Regions from separate parts of the Halobacillus sp. AWM4_238 genome, predicted to be linked through region 2. Evidence: predicted binding sites of a transcription regulator. Region 2 holds the regulator's gene; the other holds the start of a gene.
The links. Region 2 encodes Rex, which represses fermentation and respiration genes when NADH is low (regulators of the CRP and FNR family bind a similar motif). Its sites were predicted from a motif close to TTGTGAAATATTTCACAA; they were not measured.
Positions count from the first base shown of each region.

Region 1 (8,041 bases), 2.8 Mb from region 2:
AAGCAACGTATAAGAAAACAGGTTCACAGAAATCCTCTGTAACGTTTTATTTCTTCCTTCTGATATGTTGCGCTGTTGACTCATTCGATGGATAGCTGCCTCGATCGCTTTCGTACCTATAGGTTTAATAATGGCAAAGGCGATGAGGATGACAAAGATTTTAAGTCCTCCAGTGATCAGCCACTCAATGAGGACATCGAAGTTGAACGTTAATCCTTCTTCAAATAAATTCATCAATAAACTCCTTTCTATCATACCGTCTCCTCTAATAGGATAGCGGAATTTGACATGAAAATTCAACGTTTTACATTTAAAGACGCAAAAAAATTATTTACCTTCCAATGAATCATGGGCAAGGAAGAAGGTATATACGGACAAGAACCTCCATAGAAATGATAAGGTTGCGCTTTTTCTCGTTCGATTCCTGAAACTGCGTGTAGAAAGACTGATCCTGATCAAACCGTCTAATGGAAGAAAATCTTCAGGTACTCACTATTCGGTTACCCTCTACATTCCATGAATTCTCTACAACTTTTGTATGAGGGAAAATCATCCTCAAGATAGAAAATTTCAAAAATTATTGCAAATGGGTAGATATTTATTTCGTTACCCGATATATTTAATATTACGTTAAAAAATACGAAGGAGGGAAACCTTTTGGAAACGTTTAAAAAGCTAAAACCATTTTATTGGCCCTACCGAAAATTTTTCCTCTGGTCAATCTTTTCATTGTTGTTCGTGACCTTGATCACGGTCGTTTATCCAATTGTATTGAAGGTGACGATTGATGATGTCGTCCTTGCTGAACAGTACAGTCTGATTCCTTATTTATGTATCGCCTTTATCGCACTCATGATCGTGAAAGGATTTGCTACATATTTTCACCAGTATCTAGGGGATTACTTCGGGATCCGCTCTGTGTATACCCTTCGAGATGAGTTATATAAGAAGTTGCAGCGGCTGCCTTTTCGATATTATGACAATGCGAAGACAGGAGATTTGATGTCGAGATTGACTGCAGATGTGGAAGGTTTTCGTTTTTTCCTTTCCTTTGGATTCTCAGAACTCATTCGAATCACCTTGTTGATCGTTATCAGTTTGAGCGTCATGTTTTATTTTTCAGTTCCGCTTGCCCTCGTGACGATGGCGGCGATGCCGTTCCTTGCGATCGTTATCTATCGATTTGACCGTAAAGTACACCCGGCCTTCCGTAAGATTCGTAAGTCGTTTGGAAAGCTCAATACAAGGGTGCAGGAGAATATCAGCGGGATGAATACCGTTAAATCTCTTTCACGAGAGAATTTCGAGATTGGACGTTTTTCTAATAGAAGTGAGGATTACCGATCCAAATTCATTACTACATCTAACATATGGGCCCGTTATTTCCCGTTAATGGAGTTCATCGGCAACGTTTCTGTTGTAGCCCTGCTTGCCTACGGGGGTTCGATGGTCGTCAACAACACGATGCAGCTGGGGGAATTGGTCGCCTTTTTCAGTTTAGTCTGGTACATCCTTGGACCTTTGATGAACTTAGGCTTTGTCATCAACCTTTTCTCACAGGCGAAAGCATCCGGTGAGCGTTTACTTGAAATTTTAGAAGCAGAAGAAGAAATCAGTGAAAAAGAAGATGCGATTCATCAGGATCGTTTGCAAGGCCATGTGACGTTCAACGATGTCACGCTCACGTATGTTGAAGACGATGATTCTGCACTAAAAGATATTAGTTTTGATGCTCCTCCTGGAAAAACGATCGGTCTGATTGGAGCTACAGGATCAGGAAAAACGAGTATCACTCAATTGATCACCCGTTTTTACGAACCAGAAAAAGGAGAAGTCCTCGTAGACGGCCGTCCCGTTCAAGAATATGGATTGAAGAGTCTTCGTAAGAATATCGGTTTCGTTTTACAGGAATCGTTCCTTTTCTCAACAACGATTAAAGAAAACATCGCTTATGGAAATCCAGATGCGACCTTAGATGATGTGATGGATGCCGCTAAAAGAGCTCAGGCCCATGACTTCATCATGGATATGCCTGAAGGGTATGACACGTTGTTAGGAGAACGTGGAATGGGGCTTTCCGGAGGTCAAAAGCAACGGATAGCTATTGCGCGTGCGATCCTCATTGATCCAGCGATTCTTGTCCTGGATGATGCGACTTCTGCGGTTGATATGGAGACAGAGTTTAAAATCCAAAAAGCACTGCAGGAAGTGATGAAAGGACGTACGACATTCATTATCGCTCACCGTATTTCTTCATTGAAACATGCCGATGAAATCATCGTTCTTGAAGATGGTGCCGTGAAAGAGCGCGGGGTCCATGAAGAGCTTCTTCAAAATGGAGGACCTTATCAGCGTATCTATGATATTCAGTATCAAGATAAAGAGAAAATTTTAAAGACATCTAATATATCATAAAAGGAGGGAGACCATGGCTCGTAAACCAAAACACAAACCAGAAACCAGTACGCATCTGAACCGATTCAAATATACGCAGGACCAGGCGATCGAAAAACCGTTCAACTGGTCGCAGATGTGGCGGCTTCTCAAGTATTTGAAACCCTATGCGAAAACGTTGCTGCCGGTAGCCATCATTGCCATGCTCATTTCTACGATCGTCCGGCTTGTCGTTCCGGTCTTAATTGGTGAAGTCGCGATCAACATCGCCATTGCAGATGGAAATACGAACCTGTTGATTAAGCTCGTCGTTGGAATTGCAATTATGTATTTGTTCAGCTATATCGGAAACGCCTTACGGATCAAGTATGTGAATATTCTTGGCCAAAATGTCATATACGACTTGAGGCAGCACTTGTTTTCTCATGTCCAAAGGTTATCCCATAAATTTTTCGACTCGAGGTCTGCCGGTTCGATCCTCGTCCGAATTATGAATGATATTAACTCTCTACAGGAATTATTTACAAACGGAATTATCAACCTGCTCATGGATGTCGTCATGTTGACAGGGATCATTGTCATCCTTTTAGTCCTCAGTCCAAAATTGGCGCTGGCCATCCTCGTCATTATGCCGATCATGTTCTATTTATCGACAAAACTGCGCCGCAACATCCGCAGGTCCTGGCAAAACGTTAGAATCCAGCAGTCCAGATTGAACTCGCACTTGAACGAAAGTCTGCAGGGAATTAGGATCACACAATCGTTTTCACAGGAGAGAGAAAATACCGAGTACTTTGATGGTGTGAATACAGATAACTTCCAATCTTGGAATACAGCTTCAAGAAAAAGCGCTATGTTCCGACCTTTTGTAGAAATGAGCAATGCTGTCGGAACCGTCATCCTGATCGCATACGGAGCCTTCATGATCCTGCAAGGAAATATAGAAGTGGGGACATTTGTTACCTTTGCTTTCTTCCTTGGCATGTTCTGGGAACCGATCTCCCGCTTAGGACAGATGTATAACCAGCTCCTCATGGCGATGGCTGCTTCTGAAAGAATCTTTGAATTCCTTGATGAGGAGCCAAACGTGGAAGAGAAGAAAGATGCCATAGAGCTTAAAGAAATGAAGGGCCATATTGAATTTGACCATGTCCAGTTCGCGTATGACTCTAAGCGCATCGCTCTAAATAACATTAACCTTGAAATGAAAGAAGGGGAGACTGTCGCTCTTGTCGGTCATACAGGTTCCGGAAAATCGACGATTGCAAACTTAATCAGCCGCTTTTACGATCCGACCAAAGGAGCGGTTAAAATTGATGGGGTAGATTTGAAGGATGCCACGATTGACAGTGTTCGTCAGCAAATCAGTGTCGTCTTGCAGGACACCTTCATTTTCTCTGGAACAATCATGGAAAACATTCGCTTCGGACGTCCAGATGCTTCGGATGAAGAAGTTATGGAAGCAGCGAAAGTCGTCGGTGCTGATGACTTTATTCAACGATTGAACAACAGCTATGAGACAGAAGTCGAGGAACGAGGGAACATCCTTTCCGCAGGGGAACGACAGCTCTTGTCCTTCGCCCGTGCCCTCCTTGCTAATCCAAGAATCCTCATTTTAGATGAAGCAACTGCAAGTATTGACACAGAAACAGAATTGCAGATCCAGCAGGCGCTTCGTAAACTGTTGAAAGGACGGACAGCAATCATGATTGCTCACCGCTTATCAACGATCCGGGAAGCCGACAACATCTTTGTCCTTGAAAACGGACGCATTTTGGAACAAGGTTCGCACGATGAGTTGATGGACCAGGAAGGCGAGTATTACGACCTTGTAAAAGCCCAGTTCCAAATGCTTGATGCTATATAATTTATCAAAAAGACACCGCATTCGGTGTCTTTTTTTTAACTAAATGGAAGGATTGTGGAAGACTTAATTTCGATATGTTTGTGTGAGGGGATAGGGGCTGCGGGGAATGACTCGCTTTCCGCGGGAGCGCGGTGAGCCTCCTCGGACTGCGTCCTGTGGGGTCTCACCCTGCACTTTTTTCCCGCAGGAGTCTCGCCATTCCCCTCCGCCCCTTTGCCTTGGAAGATTCTCGAAATCACTTCTGGAACTATCAGCTTTTATTCATGATAAAGAAGGAGAATAAGAATCTCTTAACATCGGGGATTCAGGACATAAAAGATCGATAATTCGCCTTTCATGCCTGCGTAGGAGGGGAGGATTTCCTCTAGTACATTAGTGTTGTAGGCATAATGAGCTTTATACCATGCTTCGTGGTCAGATTAGAGGCCATAGAAGTTAACATCCTCCTCTTTCCTTGAAGTAAAGCAGCTTATCCAGGAAATAGTTTCGAGATCCTCTTATGGTCAAGGGGCGGAGGGAAACGGTGAGACTCCTATGGGACGTGTGGGACAGGTGAGACCCCGGAAGGCGTAGCCTGAGGAGGCTCACCGCCCGCCCCATGGAAAGCGAACTGTTTCCCGGAGACCCTAAACGCATAACAAGCGTCTCGAAACCTCATCTTCCACAATCGGGAGCTTTAATGGAAGATGAGGTGTGCTGGTTAGTGGCATTCTTAAGTTAATTTGATGGAGCAATAGGGAAGAGGAGATGTAGGCATAATGTTCGACAACAAGAAAGAGATCAGGTAAGATTTTCATCAAATAGACACTTTGTGAAGGATGTCACAAAATCGTCAACAACCAACTGACCATGAATCGCTTTCAAGATTTATACTATCGGTAAGAGTGCCGAAATTAGTTAGGGGGAAGAAAGATGTTTGGTTTTGAAACCGTTGAGGTGAGCCTGGCGCTTACGGCTATGACACTACTTTTCCATGCGATCTTTGCAACGCTTGGAGTCGGTGTTCCCGTCCTCATTTCAATTGCAGAATTTATTGGAATTAAGAAAAAAGATCCACATTATACATTGCTTGCCCGCCGTTGGACTCGCGGCTATACAATTACTGTAGCCGTCGGTGTCGTGACAGGTACAGCTATTGGTTTGCAGTTGTCACTAATCTGGCCTAGTTTCATGCAACTAGCCGGTAACGTTATCGCTTTGCCTTTGTTTATGGAAACGTTCGCGTTCTTCTTTGAAGCTATCTTTCTTGGGATTTATTTATACACGTGGGATCGTTTCAAGAAACCAATCTATCACTGGATCTTATCCATTCCAGTTGTAATCGGTGGAACGCTTTCTGCTTTTTTCATTACCACAGTCAACTCATTTATGAACACCCCGCAAGGGTTCGAAATGGAGGATGGTCGCTTTACAGCCGTTGACCCACTGGCAGCGATGTTTAATCCTGCGACACCGACGAAGGTTTTTCACGTCATTTCCTCCTCTTATTTAACAGCAGCAGCTGTACTCGCAGGTATTGCAGCTTTCATTATTCTTATAAAAAAAGGTTCGCAGTATCATAAAAAAGCGTTGAAGCTTACCGTGATGATGACTTTTCTATTTGCGATCCTGACCGCTGTCGCCGGAGATTTATCCGCCAAATTCCTTGCTGAGCACCAACCGGAGAAATTAGCAGCCGGGGAGTGGCACTTTGAAACAGAGGAAGGTGCGGATCTTGTCGTCTTTGGTACATTGAATGAAAACAACGAAGTGGAAAATGCCATCCGGATTCCGAATGCGCTCAGTTTTCTAGCCTACGGAGACTTCAATGCAGAGGTTGAAGGGTTAAATGAAACACCAGAAGAGGAACGTCCACCCTTATGGATCCACTATATGTTCGACCTGATGGTCAGCATCGGATTTTATACGCTCGGCATTTCCTTCCTGTTCCTTGTCTTTTGGAAGTTGAAAAAATGGAACGAGTTCAATCCGCTTCTGTTGTGGGGAATTGTAGCTACCGGACCACTGACCATGCTCGCAATTGAGTTTGGCTGGATTTACGCAGAAGTTGGTCGCCAGCCATGGATTCTACGCGGGTTCATGACGGTAGCTGAAGGTGCCACCACATCACCGTATGTCTTTTGGATGTTCATCCTATTCGCGGCCGTCTACCTTGTGCTCGGGATCGGATGTCTCATCACACTTAGGAAAATTTTCAAAGGAAAACCGGCTGAATTGGAATTGGAACACCGTTATCCTCAAACAGCCGCAGCAAGTAAGGAGGGTGACGCATGAGTTATGAATTGATAGGAATCACGGTTTTATGGCTCTTTCTTTATGGGTATTTGATCGTCGCTTCCGTTGACTTTGGAGCTGGTTTCTTCGCTTACTATGCACGCGTGACGAAGAAGGATCACTTGATCAACCAGTTAATTTCCCGTTATTTATCACCTGTGTGGGAAGTAACCAACGTCTTTTTCGTTTTCTTCTTCGTCGGACTTGTCGGGTTTTTCCCTGATATGGCGTATTACTTCGGACAAACGTTATTGGTTCCAGGAAGCATAGCCATCGTTCTTCTAGCAATACGAGGATCTTTCTATGCGTTTGAAAACTATGGATCGAAGGATAATTCTCTTTACATGTTTTTATATGGAGCAACAGGACTGCTGATCCCGGCTTCTCTTTCCACAGCCCTTACGATATCCGAGGGTGGTTATATTGAAGAGACTTCACAGGGAGTTCAGCTGCTTTTCGGAAAACTATTGAGCAGTCCTTATTCCTGGAGTGTCGTCTTTCTCGCGATCGTTAGTGTCCTTTATATCAGTGCTATGTTCCTTACCTACTATGCCAACCGGGCAGGGGACCAGCCAGCATTAGAGATCCTTAGAAAATATGCCCTGTTCTGGAGCTCGCCGACCATCATCGCCAGTCTTACGACATTCATTGCTCTGAGTCAGCAAAATATGGACCACTTCCAACGAGCGATAGAATTATGGTGGGTCTTCGGAATATCCGTAGCCTTTTTCATGATTGCAGTTTTTCTCGTATATCAAGGAAAGTACTACGGCTGGGCATTCATCGCCGTCATGATTCAATTTTTCATCGCCTTCTTTGGCTACGGGGCGTCTCATCTGCCATACTTGCTCTATCCATACGTGACCATCACGAGTGGTGTGACCAATGAATCAATGGCGATCGCATTGATCGTCGTATTCATCGCAGGACTGTTATTACTGATTCCATCACTCATTCTACTGATGCGTCTGTTCCTGTTCGATGCGGATTATGTCAAAGGTAAAAAATAAACCCATTACCCGAAAAGTATAGAGTCTACGGACTCTATACTTTTTCTAGTTACTAAAGAATCTGGCAGGATTCCTGAAGACTCGATTTCGAGACTTTTGTGAGAGTTAAGGGGCTCCGGGAAAAGGTTCGCTTTCCGTGGGCGAGTGATGAGCCTCCTCGAGCTAACGCTCTGCGGGGTCTCATCTACCACGCACTTCCCACAGGAGTCTCACCGTTTCCCTCCGCCCCTTTGCTATATGAGGTTCTCGAAATCCTTCTAACCGTAACCTGACAAGTTCTGCAATGAATATAGGCTCATCCACGCGGTTATAGAGTCTTTTCACCCAAAGATCCTGCACGAATAAAGCGTGGAAACAGGGTCTGGGAAACGTCCGCATGAATAACGAATGGAGACACGAACGCGTGTGTCTTTCTACCGATTAATCCAACACACTGCAAATCGTCGTTTCCCTGACCCCGTATCCATGGTCAGGAATTGTCATACATTATTTCAAT
Region 1 covers NZ_JBSWSY010000002.1:693,072-701,112, forward strand. The annotation lists gene ACXACN_RS03625 (mechanosensitive ion channel family protein) at 1-234, opposite strand, end outside; gene ACXACN_RS03630 (ABC transporter ATP-binding protein) at 658-2,415, shown strand; gene ACXACN_RS03635 (ABC transporter ATP-binding protein) at 2,429-4,261, shown strand; gene ACXACN_RS03640 (cytochrome ubiquinol oxidase subunit I) at 5,174-6,535, shown strand; gene ACXACN_RS03645 (cytochrome d ubiquinol oxidase subunit II) at 6,532-7,545, shown strand.
Region 1: the regulator Rex is predicted to act here: its motif matches at 5,071-5,088, upstream of ACXACN_RS03640 (cytochrome ubiquinol oxidase subunit I).

Region 2 (8,041 bases):
TCGATTTTCCTCGTGCCTGGCTTGAAGAAGGGTCTTATGATTTCAGTTTCAGCGGATTGAAATCAGCGGTCATCAACCGGCTTCACAAAGCGAAGCAGCGAGACGAATATTTGAAACCTGAAGATGTCGCGGCAAGCTTTCAGGCTAGTGTAGTGGACGTGTTATCCACAAAGGCATACCAAGCTGCTGAGGAGTATGGTGTGAAACAAATGATCGTGGCTGGTGGTGTAGCTGCCAATAAGGGATTAAGAGCAGCCCTTAAAGAGAAGTTCGAAGATAGTGAAACGGACCTGCTTATTCCACCACTTCATTTGTGTACAGATAATGCCGCAATGATTGCTGCTGCAGGAGCCGTTGCGTACAACCAGGATCATCGGTCTGAATGGGATTTGAATGCCAATCCAGGATTGGATCTTGAACTTTATGGTGCACGAAAAAAATAAGATCGTGAACAGGAACGATCCAAGCTCTCCTTTGTAGTTAAGGAGAGCTTTTCCCTTTTCTTGGGGGATGTGAATAAATGAGGATATTCTTCACAAGGTGAAAACTATCCACATGTGTATAAACATGCAGTGGACAAATTAACAGTGGATAAGTGGAATGGGAAAAGAAAACGGTACCATTTTTGTGGATAAACAAGAGTTATTCTGTGGATAATGTGCATAACCCTGTTGAAAACTGTTAATCAAGCCATTCAAGTGTTGAAAACTATGTGGATACTTAATACCCCCTCATACACGCTTATGCATGTTCGCTAATCACTCTTAAAAACTGGAAAATGACCAATGTAAACAAATGAACAAACGTTGATGTGGAAAAAAATGGTGTACCAGGTCATCCATATTTTGGATGACCTGGTACACCTGTTTTTGCCTGTCATGAATCGTGGAGGGTTTCCCATTCTTCCATGAGGGCTTCGAGTTTGGTTTGGAGTTGGCTGTTGTCCTCGGTGATTTCCAATGATCGTTCGTGGTCCTGATAAATGTCAGGGTCACAGAGGAGTTCTTCGTTTTCTTCGAGTCTTGCTTCCAGCTGTTCGATTTCTTCTTCGATCTCCGCTATGCGCCGGTTTTTCTTCCGTTCTTCACGCTTTGCGGCTTTGTCTTCTTCGAAACTGTTCTTTTGCTGCAATTCCTGCTGCTTCGGTTCATTCTGCAGACGTTCGGCTTCTTCGATTTGCTGCAGCTCGAATTCTTCCTGTTTCTTATCAACATAATAGTCATAGTCACCAAGAAACAACCGTGTCTCTTCAGGATTCATTTCCACAACTTGTGTCGCAATCTTGTTGATAAAGTAACGGTCGTGAGAAACGAACAACAGGGTACCCGGATAATCCACAAGTGCTGCCTCCAGCACTTCTTTGCTGTCGAGGTCCAGGTGGTTGGTCGGCTCGTCGAGAATTAAGAAGTTCGCTTCCTGCATCATCAGTTTCGCTAGAGACAGCCTTGCTTTCTCGCCCCCGCTGAGCGCAGAAACAGGCTTCAGGACATCCTCCCCTGAGAAAAGGAAGTTGCCGAGGATGGTGCGGATATCTTTTTCGTTTTTCATCGGATATTCGTCCCAGAGCTCGTTCAAGACGGTTTTTGCTGAATTCAGCTTCGTCTGTTCCTGGTCGTAATAGCCGATTTGTACGTTCGTTCCAATCAGCTTTTCGCCTTTCGACTGTTCCAAGTCCCCAGTGAGTGTCTTCAATAATGTTGTCTTTCCGACCCCATTCGGTCCGACGAGCGCAACAGAATCGCCACGATTCAAGTCTAGTGACACGTTGTCGAAAAGGTAGTCGTTGCTGTCATTATAGCGGAACGCATAGTTGCGCAGCTTCAAGACGTCGTTGCCGCTTCGTTTCGCCGTCTGAAAGCTGAACTTCGCTGATTGGCTGTCGTCCTTAGGCTTTTCAAGCTTGTCCATTTTCTCCAACTGCTTGCGGCGGCTTTGCGCTCGCTTACTTGTCGTCGCGCGAACGATGTTCTTCTGGATGAAATCTTCCATCCGCTTAATTTCTTCCTGCTGCTTTTCAAAACGTTTGAGTTCCTGCTCGTAATCCGCTTCTTTCTTTTTCAAATAATCGCTGTAGTTGCCGTGGTATCTCTTTGATGATTGAAAAGCGATTTCGTATACGGTATTGACGATCTTGTCCAGGAAGTAGCGGTCGTGGGATACGATGACGACGGCCCCCTGATAGCCTTGCAAATACCCTTCAAGCCAGCTTAGCGTATCAATGTCCAGGTGGTTGGTCGGCTCATCGAGAATAAGGACATCAGGGCTCGTAAGCAGCAGCTTTCCTAAAGCTAAACGAGTTTTCTGACCACCACTCAAGGAGTTGATCGGTGTATCCCAGCTGAAGTTTTTGAAGTTCAGTCCATTCAGGACGCCGCGGATATCTGCTTCGTACTGATATCCGCCAGCGGTCTTGAAGTATTCCTGCTTGCGGTCGTAATCCGTTAACAGCTGCTGGTACCGTTTCTGGTCCTCGAGCAGGTCAGGGTCCGCCATTTGGACTTCCATGTTGCGGAGTTCTTTCTCCAAGTCTTTCAGGTGGGTGAACACCTTCTCCATCTCGTTCCAAATGGTTTCCTCAGACTGCAGCCCTGTATTCTGAGCCAGGTAGCCGATCGTTGTTTCTTTGGGTTTGAAAATGTCGCCTTCATCGTGGCTCATTTCTCCAGCCATCATTTTGAGCAAGGTTGATTTTCCTGCTCCGTTTCGACCGACGATGGCAATCCGGTCGTTCATCTGCACTTCCAATTTGATATTCGATAAAATCAACTCGGCGCCGAAACGCTTCGTCAATTGGTTCAATTGCATGAGAATCATGTCGTTTCACCTCAATAAAATCAGTGTATCTCATACGCGCGTCCCCTAGCAACACAATGCTCTTTAAGTATGTGAAATCTTTAACGACTAACGTTTGATTTTTTGGTAGAATAAGAGTAGTGTTTCAATCAGTACAGTAACGATTTTGTTATTAAAAGGGGTAGGAGAAAATGGCGGAATTCAGTCATTTTAATGACCAGGGTCGCGCCCGTATGGTGGACATCACAGAAAAAAAGGATTCTGTACGGACGGCCGTAGCAGCAACAAGCGTACAAGTGAACGAAGAGATTTATCATAAAATCACCAACCACGAAATCGGAAAAGGGGACGTGCTTTCCGTCGCCCAGGTCGCAGGGATCATGGCAGCGAAAAAAACGTCCGACTGGATTCCGATGTGTCACCCCTTATCATTGAAAGGCATTGATGTGTCCTTCGATTGGGAAACATCAGCCCAGCCGGTTCTACACATCGAGGTTTCGGTCAAAACGAAGGGAAGTACGGGGGTGGAAATGGAAGCGCTAACGGCAGCTTCAGCCACAGCCCTTACGGTTTACGATATGTGCAAAGCGTTAGATAAAGGAATGGTCATCGGCCCGACCTATTTGAAAGAGAAAACAGGCGGGAAGAACGGCGACTACACGAGAAACAGGTAAAGGAGTCCGGTGCTAATGGATATCGAACAAACGAAGATTCCACAGGCGACAGCGAAGCGGCTGCCGCTCTATTATCGCTTTTTGAACAACCTTCATACTCAAGGCAAATTGCGTGTGTCTTCGAAAGAACTGAGCGATGCGGTCAAAGTCGATTCAGCGACAATCCGACGTGACTTTTCTTATTTCGGAGCGCTCGGAAAAAAAGGGTACGGCTACAACGTCGAGTATTTGCTTTCCTTTTTCAGAAAAACACTCGACCAGGATGAGACGACACGTGTCGCGTTGATCGGTGTCGGAAATCTTGGGACGGCCTTTTTGAACTATAACTTCACGAAAAATAACAATACGAAAATTGAAATCGCCTTTGATGCGAACGAGGAGCGAATCGGTTCTGAGGTCGGTGGCGTCGGTGTTGAACACATTGACGATCTAGAAGAAAAGCTCGGGGACATTTCTGTGGCCATTCTCACGGTCCCGTCATCTGCCGCTCAAGGCATTGCGGACAGGCTTGTGAAAGCGGGAATCTCCGGGATTCTCAACTTTACTCCAGCGAGAATCAGCGTGCCGTCAAATGTAAGGGTCCATCATATCGACCTTGCAATCGAGCTGCAGGCTCTCGTCTATTTCCTGAAGCATTATCCACTGAACGAAGAGGAAGTGGAGGAAGACCAATAAGAAAGACAAAAGAGTGTGAAATCATTTTGGTTTCTCACTCTTTTTTTAGGGGGAAGAAGATTTGGAAACGTTCACGGTTGGTTCAGAAACAGAAAGGTTAATGATCAGACCGCTTGAAAAAGGCGACTATGAAAGTTGGGTTGCTGGATATGAGGGGCGGTATCCTTCCAAGCACCGGCATGATGATGGTCGTCCTGATATGAGTGTTTGTACGAAAGAATGGTTTGATGAGCTGGTGGAGAAACATCAGCAGTTAGCTTTGGAGGATACAGCCTACGTCTTTGGTGTTTTTCTAAAGGAAGACCATACACACGTGGGGATGATTGATTTTTCGACCTTAATAAGATATGACTTCCAGTGGGGGAGAATTGGATATGGGCTCCATAACCAACATTGGAAGAAGGGCTACGGAAAAGAAGCGGTGGAAGGAGCATTAAGGATTGCTTTTCATCAATTAAATTACCACAGGATCGAGGCTCATATCAATTTGGATAATGCGGCTTCCATCAAGATGGCGGAGAGGATCGGCCTGGAGTATGAATGCACCCGCAAAGGGTTCATCCATGAGTTTGGTGAATGGACGGATAACTTGATTTACTATAAGAATGCAGAATAAAAGGAAGCTCAGCCTGACGCTGAGCTTCTTTTTTGGGTTACTCTGTATTCTCTTTCCAGCTCTTGTCCATGAGCATCTTCCCCGGCCACGTGTAGGCCATGATCCCACCGTCTGCGGTAATGTCTTCTCCTGTCACATACGAACTTTCGTCAGAAGCAAGAAACAGGGCGACGTTCGCCATTTCTTCCGGGCGTCCGAGTCTTCCCATCGGTGTGACCCATTTGTTCGCTTCACGGAATTCCCGGCCTTCTTCTTCCTGCTTCGTCCCTGCAAGTTCCTGAACGAGCGGTGTTTCGATGGTACCTGGGGAAATTGAATTGACACGGATGCCTTCACGCGCATAGTCGATCGCCATCGCTCTCGTAAAGTTTGTAATCCCGCCTTTCGCTGCGTTGTATCCGGAGCGGTCAAGATCCGCGGCCTGCCCAGACATGGATGAAGTGTTGATGAGAGATCCGCCATTTTCAAGCATGAGCGGGAGGATGTATTTGCTCGTCAAAAAGGTTCCCCTTAAATCGACAGCAATGATTTGATCAAACAGCTCCACCGGATATTCGTGGACCTTTCCGCCTTCCTGATCGAGGCCCGCATTGTTAAACAGGATATCCACATGTCCAAAATGTTGCTCGATGTAATTGGCGAACTGCTGGACACTATCCACATCAGCAACATCAAGCTCCACGGCTTCTGCTTTTCCACCGCCGCTTTTTACTTCATCCACGGTTTTCTGTACTTCTTCTACATTCACATCCCCGCAAACGACCGTCGCTCCTTCGCTTGCGAATCGTTTCACAGTCGCCGCACCAATCCCTGTTGCGGAGCCGGTGACGACAGCAATTTTATTATTTAAACGTCCCATATCCCTAGAACCTCCTTTTGTTCGTTGCTATCACTCATACCCGCACGTTGAATCGCAGTAAACCTTTGGTAGAACAGAGGACGCATACAGTCGAAACATGCGGAATCGTGGTTAACGAAAAGCAGAGGTGGTATAGTAAATAATAGTTCGCGTATCGAAAGAAAGCGGGTGAGACGATTGAGTAAACTGCCTCATAAATGGCTCGTGGTCGTGTCTGTCCTGTTCGGGACGTTCACGGTCATTTTGAACAATAGTATGCTGAACCCGATCTTGCCACGATTCATCGAGATCTTTGATTCCAATGCCGTCTCGGTCGGGTGGATTCTGACGATCTTCATGGTATCGATGGGGATGACCATGCCGCTCACCGGATACTTTGGTGACCGGTTTGGAAAAAAGAAAGTGTACCTCGTCGGTCTTTGTATCTTCCTTGCAGGTTCAACGCTCGGATTCTTTTCATCGACACTCAGCATGGTCATCATCTCCCGTGCGATTCAGGGGATGGCCGGAGGATTGATGATGCCGATAGCGATGGCACTCATCTTTAATTCATTTCCTCGTTATGAGCGGGGGCTTGCGGTCGGAGTATACGGTGTTGCCGCTATGGTCGCACCAGCTGTAGGACCAACGATCGGTGGCTTTCTGATCCAGTATCTCGACTGGCCGTGGCTGTTCGCTTTCAATATTCCGTTCGGATTGACAGGACTTATTTTATCTTCTAAGTTTCTTGAACGTACGGAAACGAATCCGACAAAACGGTTTGATCTGATCGGCTTCCTTATCATTGCGGCAGGAATCGGTTCTGTGCTGTTTGCCCTCGGAAGGGGAAGGACACTGGAAACATTGTTCGACCCGTTGAACATCTTCCTTATCATCGGTGGATTGGTGGCCATTGTGCTGTTTGTCTTTTACGAGAATCGTCAGGAGGATCCACTGCTGAACTTGTCCGTCTTCAAAGTGCCGACGTATTCTGTTTCCATTGTTGTCACATCAGCAGCTTCCATTGGCCTATTCTCAGGGATCTTCCTGCTGCCATTATTGATTCAAAATGTATACGGGCTGAACGAAGTGATGACTGGCCTGTTGTTCCTACCGGCCGCAGCTGCGAGTGGGGTGTTCATGTCGATCGGAGGACGTATTCTCGATAAAAAAGGACCGAAATATGTAGTGCCTCCTGGCCTTACCATCATGGCGCTCGCCACACTCGGCTTAAGCTTTTTACAGCTGTCGACACCATACTGGCTGATCCTTTTGTTAAATACGGTCAGAGGCCTCGGTATGGGGATGGGGAATATGCCGGCAACAACATCCGGCATGAACAGTATTCCTGAACACCTCGTCGCTCAAGGTTCAGCGATGAACAACATCATCAGACAGATCTCTTCTTCTTTAGGCATCGTCTTTTTCTCCATTTATTATGAAGTCAGACGGGCTCAAGTTTCGGCGAATCCGAATATCGATATGCAGGCAGCCACGTTGCAGACGCTTAATGAAGCGTTTCTCGTTTCTGCTATCGTGCTGATCATCGCCATTCCGTTTTCATTCATATTAAAAGGTGTGCAGGAGGATAAAGAGGAACAAGAAGCATAGAAAAAAGCAGGTCCGTGAGAGGACCTGCTTTTTTTGCGACGTTATTTCTTCTTCGTCTTTTTAATTTTGTTATGAAGATTGAAGAGCCGTATCGCTACGGCAATGTTGAACGTCGCGACAATGGCCAGAATGATGGTCATCGCATTCCACACGGTCTCTTCCGCCGCCTGTGCGGCGATGTAGGTGAATGCTACGCCCATCATCATGTATAGAAAAGCCATGAATAAGGGTGATGTTCTCATATTATAAAAAGCCTCCAATAAAGATGGTCTCCAGCTGTTCCTGCATGCGTCGGATATCCTCTTCAGTGAGGAAGTACTGCGAAGCGACAACGAACGAGTTCATCGCCATATGAGCCACGATTGGTGTAATAATTCGTTTTGTTTTGACATATAGGAAGGCGAAGACGACTCCCATGGAGAAGTACACTAACATGTGGCTGAAATCAAAGTGGAACGCTCCGAACACGAGAGCAGAAACGAGAACGGCCAACCAGAAATTCGTCCGCTTATAAATGGAACCGAAAATGATTTTACGGAAAATGATTTCTTCCGTAATCGGTGCAAAAACGACAGGAAGGAGGATGAACAACGGCGATTCACGGGCGATCTCCATCAATCCCATCGTATTTTCAGATCCTGGTGATACACCGAACAATTCACGCTCAATCGTCGCGGCAATGGCTTGGGCGAACAAGGCCAAAAAGACACCGGCAATCGACCAGAGCACAACTTTTCCTGGTCCTGCTTTATCCTCGCTCCGGGCTAAACCATCCTGTGGATCGCGGCGGAGCAGGAGAAGAATGATGATCGTTGCAATGGTAAAACTGAACAC
Region 2 covers NZ_JBSWSY010000002.1:3,447,566-3,455,606, forward strand. The annotation lists gene tsaD (tRNA (adenosine(37)-N6)-threonylcarbamoyltransferase complex transferase subunit TsaD) at 1-443, shown strand, start outside; gene ACXACN_RS17250 (ABC-F family ATP-binding cassette domain-containing protein) at 877-2,814, opposite strand; gene moaC (cyclic pyranopterin monophosphate synthase MoaC) at 2,985-3,467, shown strand; gene ACXACN_RS17260 (redox-sensing transcriptional repressor Rex) at 3,483-4,142, shown strand; gene ACXACN_RS17265 (GNAT family N-acetyltransferase) at 4,204-4,758, shown strand; gene ACXACN_RS17270 (SDR family oxidoreductase) at 4,796-5,617, opposite strand; gene ACXACN_RS17275 (MDR family MFS transporter) at 5,795-7,207, shown strand; gene ACXACN_RS17280 (YdiK family protein) at 7,249-7,449, opposite strand; gene ACXACN_RS17285 (lysostaphin resistance A-like protein) at 7,451-8,041, opposite strand, start outside.